2 regions of the Thioclava sp. ISO4 genome follow, and region 2 is predicted to be linked to the other one. Evidence: riboswitches for the same ligand, from Rfam matches in the RefSeq annotation. Region 2 holds a riboswitch; the other holds the start of a gene.
What was found. Region 2 has a riboswitch for cobalamin ahead of AC2TZ7_RS14310 (TonB-dependent receptor plug domain-containing protein). Riboswitches for the same ligand answer to the same signal wherever they lie in the genome.

Region 1: another riboswitch for cobalamin. It lies ahead of nrdH (glutaredoxin-like protein NrdH); the one in region 2 lies ahead of AC2TZ7_RS14310 (TonB-dependent receptor plug domain-containing protein).

What each region holds. Positions count from the first base shown of each region.
Region 1 covers NZ_CM176571.1:2,261,432-2,264,835, reverse strand. The annotation lists gene AC2TZ7_RS11155 (hypothetical protein) at 61-366, shown strand; gene AC2TZ7_RS11150 (homocysteine S-methyltransferase family protein) at 498-1,547, shown strand; cobalamin riboswitch at 1,625-1,819, shown strand; gene nrdH (glutaredoxin-like protein NrdH) at 1,915-2,136, shown strand; gene nrdI (class Ib ribonucleoside-diphosphate reductase assembly flavoprotein NrdI) at 2,152-2,574, shown strand; gene nrdE (class 1b ribonucleoside-diphosphate reductase subunit alpha) at 2,556-3,404, shown strand, end outside.
Region 2 covers NZ_CM176571.1:2,915,041-2,918,444, forward strand. The annotation lists gene AC2TZ7_RS14310 (TonB-dependent receptor plug domain-containing protein) at 30-1,853, opposite strand; cobalamin riboswitch at 1,991-2,184, opposite strand; gene AC2TZ7_RS14315 (DUF475 domain-containing protein) at 2,214-3,260, opposite strand.

The sequences.
Region 1 (3,404 bases), 650 kb from region 2:
GATCGGACCTCGCATATCGCCGTGCCGCGACCACTTCCGCCCTTTTGCGCGGAGGGCGCGATGCTTTTGGAACGAACGCTTTCACTCTTACAACTCGATATAGGACCGATCTCGCCGCTGCGTGCGCGTGAGCTGGGCACGCTGGGCTACATGGAATGGCTCGGCGGACTGCCGGGCGACATGCCCTATGCGAAGGCGGCGATCATCGCCCATACGCAGGCCTATCCGTTCGGCGCAGCCTCGCCTGCCGTCGCGGTGTTCTGCGAGTTGCTGCTGGACTCCCTGAGCCCGCAGCCTTTCGCCCTGCCGATCGAGATGCCCCCGCCGCTCCGGCGCGGCGGGGCACGCGCCCGGCGCGGCCTCTGAGCCTGTTTTTCGTCTTGCGGTCGCATCCTGCGGCCCGGCCGAGGACCATTGCAGCAGGGAACGGCAGCCCCGTTCCCTGTGAGGCTCGGCACTCCAAACGATGGTCATGGATGAACTGAGAGGATCTCTCCATGAATGACAACAAACTGACCCGTCTGCTCGACGCGCGCCCGGTGATCTGCGCCGAGGGCTTCCTGTTCGAACTGGAACGGCGCGGCTATCTGACCGCCGGGGAATTCGTGCCCGAGGTGGCGCTGGAATACCCGCAGGCGCTGCGCAATCTGCATGTCGATTTCCAGCGCGCCGGCAGCGATATCGTCGAGGCCTTCACCTATAACGGCCACCGCGAGAAGATGCGCGTGATCGGCAAGGAAGACCTGCTGGAGCCGCTCAACCGTGCGGCGCTGAAGATCGCCCGCGAGGTCGCCGATGCGAAGACCGGCAACCTTATGGCGGGCAATATCTCGAACACGAACATCTGGGATCCAGCCGATCCGGCGCGGCAGGCCGAGGTGCGTGCGATGTTCGACGAGATGGTCGGCTGGGCGGTCGAGGAAGGCGCGGATATCCTCATCGGCGAGACCTTCTACTATGCGGGCGAGGCGCTGTGTGCGCTGGAGGCCGCGAAGGCGTCGGGACTGCCGGTGGTGCTGACGCTGGCGCCGATGGCGGCCAATGAGATGATGGACGGGGTCGGCATCGTCGAAACCTGCCAGCAGCTCGAACAGGCGGGCGCCGATGTCGTCGGGCTGAACTGCTTCCGCGGGCCGCAGACGATGATGCCGTGGCTGCGCAAGGTGCGCGCGGCGGTGAGTTGCCATGTCGGCGCCCTGCCCGTGCCCTACCGGACCACGAAGGAGGAGCCCACCTTCTTCAACCTGTCCGATCACAACGGCTGCACCTGCCCCTCGCCGCATGGCCGGACCTTCCCGACCGCGCTCGATCCGCTGGCGTGCAACCGCTACGAGATCGGCGCCTTCGCGCGTGAGGCGCAGGCGATCGGGGTGAATTATCTCGGCGTGTGCTGCGGGGCGAGCCCGATGCATATCCGCGAAATGGCCGAGGCCGTGGGGCGCGAGACCGAGGCCAGCCGCTTCTCGGAACGCATGGAAAACCACTTCATGTATGGCCAGAGCGCCCGCCTCCCGGCGCATATCCGTGCGCTTGGCGACGGCGCCTGAGGCAAGACACGCTCCTGTCGCGCGAGAGTTTCGTGCGGCAGGGCAATCTATATATTGACACCACTACACCCTGCATCCCAATATGATGTTGCTTTGGTTCCTGCGAGTCACTCCGCAGGCGAAGAGGGAAGCCGGTGAGATTCCGGCGCTGCCCCCGCAACTGTAAGCGGCGAGCCTTAGGTCCGAATGTCACTGGTGCGATGCGCCGGGAAGACGGACCCCGAGGCGCTCGAGCCGCGAGCCAGGAGACCTGCCAGAGCAGATAGACGACGACCGCGGCGGAGGGCCCGGGCGCGTGGCTATGTGCTGCGGCACCTTGCCCACGAGCCTTGTCCCGCGCTGCCGACAGCAAACAAAGGGACAGAACATGACCATCACCGTCTATTCGAAACCGGCCTGCGTGCAATGCACCGCGACGACCCGCGCGCTCGATGCCAAGGGGATCTCCTATGACGTGATCGACCTCACCGAGGACGCCGCCGCGATGGAGATGGTGCAGGATCTCGGCTACCGGCAGGCGCCGGTCGTGATCGCGGGCGAAAATCACTGGGCGGGCTTCCGGCCCGACATGATCGGACAGCTCAGCTGAGCGCGGGCCCGGATCATGGGACAGGCACGGCTGATCTATTACTCCTCGGCATCGGGCAACACGCAGCGCTTCGTGGAGCGGCTGGGCCTGCCCGCGCTGCGCTTACCCGTCTCGGCGGAAGCAGAAATGCCAAGCCCGCCCGGCCCCTACGTCCTGATCTGCCCGAGCTATGCCGACGGCAAGGGGCGCGGCGCGGTCGCGAAACCGGTCATCGCCTTTCTCAACAATCCCACCCGCCGCGTGGGTCTGCGCGGCGTGATCGCCAGCGGCAATCGCAATTTCGGCGCGCTCTTCGCCTGCGCGGGCGATCTGCTGGCGCGCAAGTGCAATATCCCCGTGCTCTACCGGTTCGAACTGGCGGGCACGGACAGTGACATCGACCGCGTGCGCGCGGGTCTCGAAACCTTCTGGAGGCAGGAATGCTCGATAGCGACGTGACACCGAGCGGGGCCGCGGCCTCGGAATTCGCGGGGCTTGATCACCACGCGCTCAACGCGATGCTCAATCTCTATGACGCGGAGGGCAATATCCGCTTCGACGCCGACCGGATGGCGGCGCGGCAATATTTCCTGCGCCATGTGAATCAGAACACGGTGTTCTTCCATTCGCTGGATGAAAAGCTCGGCTATCTGGTGGAGGAAGGCTATTACGACGCCGCCGTGCTCGATCAGTATTCGCGCAACTTCCAGCGCGCGATCTGGGAGGCGGCCTTTGCCGCCAAGTTCCGCTTTCCGACCTTCCTCGGCGCGTTCAAATATTACACCTCCTACACGTTGAAGACCCGCGACGGGCAGCGCTATCTCGAGCGCTACGAGGACCGGGTGGTGATGGTGGCGCTGACGCTGGCGCGCGGCGACGAGACGCTCGCGATGCGGCTGATGGAAGAGATGCTGGCAGGCCGCTTCCAGCCAGCGACGCCCACCTTCCTCAATTCGGGCAAGACAGCACGGGGCGAGTTCGTCTCCTGTTTCCTGCTGCGGCTGGAAGACAACATGGAAAGCATCGGGCGCGGCATCAACTCGGCGCTGCAACTGTCCAAACGCGGCGGCGGCGTGGCCCTGATGCTGACCAATATCCGCGAATATGGCGCGCCGATCAAAGGGATCGAGAACCAGTCCTCGGGCGTGATCCCGGTGATGAAACTGCTCGAAGACAGTTTCAGCTATGCCAACCAGCTGGGCGCGCGGCAGGGCGCGGGCGCGGTCTATCTGCACGCCCATCACCCCGACATCCTGCGCTTCCTCGACACCAAGCGCGAGAATGCCGAC
Region 2 (3,404 bases):
AAAGGGCGACGCAAACCGCCCCTTTCAGATCAGAACCGCGCACGCAGCCCCACATAGGCGGCGCGACCCGAGGTGCCGTAGCCCGGCCAGAGCTGGTAATCGGTGTCGGTCAGGTTCTCGATGCGCAGATAGGCCTCTTTGTCATTGCCCAGATCGTAAGTCATCTGCGCATTCAGCAGGCCGTAATCGGGCTGGCTCTGACGATCGGTGACCACGCGCATATCGGCGGCGAGCGTGAGCCTGTCAGTCACCTGCGCGTCGATCCCGGCGGTCAGCGTATGCCGCCCGAAGGCCGAGTTCCACGTCGAGCCGGCAGAGAGACCGTCGGGGTTCTTCGAGTCCAGATAGGTATAGCCGAGGCTGTAATTGACCTTGTTGGAGATCGGCCCCTTCAGGCCCAGCTCCAGACCCTGCCGTTTGGCGGTGCCCGAGGTCTGGTAATAGCTGTAGGTCGCGTTGCTGTAGTCGATCAGGTCCTTCACCTCGATATGGAACAGCGTCGCGGTCAGCTTATGCGCACCGAAATCACGCTCGACGCCCAGATCGTAGCTCAGCGATTTCTCGGGCTTGAGATCGGGATTGCCCGCATAGCCGTCATAAAGCTCGTAGCCCGACGGCGCGCGGAACCCGTTGCCCACCGAAGCGCGGACGAGGGTCGCGGCATCGGCCTGCCAGGTGACGCCCAGACGGCCCGTGGTGTTGCCGCCGAAATCCGAGTGATCGTCATGGCGCGCCGAGGCGATCACGTTCACCCCGTCCATCGGCGAGAAGGCATATTCGCCGAAGACGCCCGTATCCGCGGTCAGGACATCGCCCGTGACATAGGTGCCGGTATAGGTTTCCAGCGTGCGATCCGCCCCGAAGGTCAGCCGCCCCGGCCCGAGATCGGTCGAGGCTTTCCAGACGAGTTTGCGGCGCTTGCCCTCGTAGCCATAGTCATAGACCGGATACCAGCGCGAGGTCGTGTAATAGGTCAGGCCAAGCTCGTGATCAAGCGGACCGGTCGTGAATTCGGCGAAGAGACGCCCGCCCCGCTCCTTGTGGATCGTGTATTCGTTGCTGTCCGTGGGCGGCGAGCTGAAGCCGTTATCGAACTCGCCCCGGTCGTTCTGCGCAAACCCGTTGAAGCCGATCAGCAGGTTGTCGGAGATGCGCTTTTGCGCGCGCAGGCTCACGCGGTCAGCGCGGTAGCCGTCTTTCTCGGTATTGCCGTTTTTCTTGTCGGCCGCCGAGAAGCCTGCGGTGTAGACTTTCGACAGCTGGATCGCGAGCTCGTCATCGCCCTTCTTCCAGCCGAAGTTATAGGCCGCATTCGCGGTCTGGTAGGAGCCGAGCTCAACCTTGACGCTTTGGCTCACGCCATCCTCGGTCGGGCGCGGCGTGTCGAGGTTGATCACACCGGCGACCGCCTGCCCGCCATAGACCGCCGATTGCGAGCCGCGCATGATCTCGACCCGGTCGTAGTTGAACGTGTTGAACCGGCCCAGATCGGGCAGCACCTGCGTCGCGGAGGGATCGGAGACGTCGATGCCATCCACCAGAACCTTCACGTAGTTCTGCGACACGCCGCGAATGGTGAAGCCGGTCTGCGCGCCCATTGGGCCGCGCGACAGGATGCCGACGCCCGGCGATTGCGCGATCAGATTGGCAAGGCGCGTCTCGCCCGAACGCTCCATATCCTTGCGCGAGAGCACAGTGACCGCCTGTCCGGTCTTGTCCGCAGATTGCGGCTCGAGCGCGCCGTAATAGATCACGATCTCATCGAGTTGGTAAGGTTGGCTGTCTTGCGCAAGCGCGGGGCCTGCCAGCGCGGTGGTGAGCATCAGGCCCATGGTCAAACGGGTGCGGATCATATCCAATTCCCTCGTATCGCGACTCTGCGGTCGCGTGAACTTCGTATCGTAAGTCTTTGGAAATTAGGAATTTCCGCCGACGGTGAGAATGTCACCACTGACGGAAGACCGCCTCCGCTGCGCGCCCCGCACAGGCAGAAAGGATGAGCGCCTCGGCAGGTCTCCTGGCTCGCGGGTCTTGGTTTCGGCTGGCCTTCCCGGGTTTCCCCAGTGGCTCAGTCAGCCGTCACTCGCCGCTCACAGTTGCGGGGGCAGCCCCGGAATGAATGCACGCATCGCACCGGGTTCCCTTTTCATCCGCCAAGGCGGAACCGAAGTGCCCCTGCTGTGCCGCGCGCGCCGCAGTCTGTCAAGAAAATTTCAACTCTCGACGGCGGCTCTGCTGCGCCGGTTGAACCGGATCGAGGACAGCAGCGCCAGCCCGATCAGCCCCGCCCCGATCAGCCCGGTAATCACCTCGGGCACTTCCACCAGCGTCTGCGCGAACATGACGACCGAGAGGATCAGGATCGACCAGAAGGCGCCGTTCTCGAGATAGCGGAATTCGCTCAGCGTGTTGCGCTCCACCAGCATCAGCGTCATCGAGCGCACATACATCGCGCCGATCCCCAGACCGATCGCGATCAGGAACAGGTTCTGGGTCAGTGCGAAGGCCCCGATCACCCCGTCGAAACTGAAGGACGCGTCGAGCACTTCGAGATAGAGGAACGCACCGAGGCCCGCCTTCGCCGTCTCGGCGGCGATATTCGTCCGGTCGAGCACGTGGCTCAGGACTTCGACACCCAGGAAGGTCGCAAGCCCGCAGATGGAGGCGAACATGAAATCGTCCTCGCGCCCTTCCGGCAAGATCCAGGTGAAGACCAGAATGACGAGCAGCACGAGGCCGATCTCGAGCCCGCGGATCGAGGCGAGCGAGCGCAACCGGCATTCGAGCGTGCGGATCCAGTCGACCTCCTTGCCCTCATCGATGAAATAGGTGAGCGCGACCATCATCAGGAAGGCCCCGCCGAAGCCCGCGATCGACAGATGCGCGTCCTCGATGATCTCGGCATATTCGGCCGGGTGTTTCGCGGCCAGTTGAACCGCTTCCCACGGCCCGATGCCGGCGGCGACCACGACGATCAGCAGCGGGAACAGGATACGCATCCCGAAGACCGCGATCAGGATACCCCAGGTCAGGAAGCGACGCTGCCATTTCGGCGTCATCTGGTGCAGCTTGTTGGCGTTGACGATGGCGTTGTCGAAGCTCAGCGAGATTTCCAGCACGGCGAGTACCGCCGTGATCATCAGGAAAGAGACCGCGCCGCCAAGCCCGCCGGTCTGGGTGAACCCCAGCGCGAAAGACCCGACCAGCCCCGCAACGGTGACGGCGATGGCCCAGGAGAAATAACGATACATGATGGTCATGCTGGCTCCGGCTGCATGGGGCCTCACTTAGGCTCCGCCCCCTCTCTTCGCAAGGGAGCGCGCCGTCAGAGTTGATCGCTGTGACCCGGCGAGCGCGGATCAAGGCGGCGGGATACGCGCCGCGAGACGCGGAAGCCGCGCCTC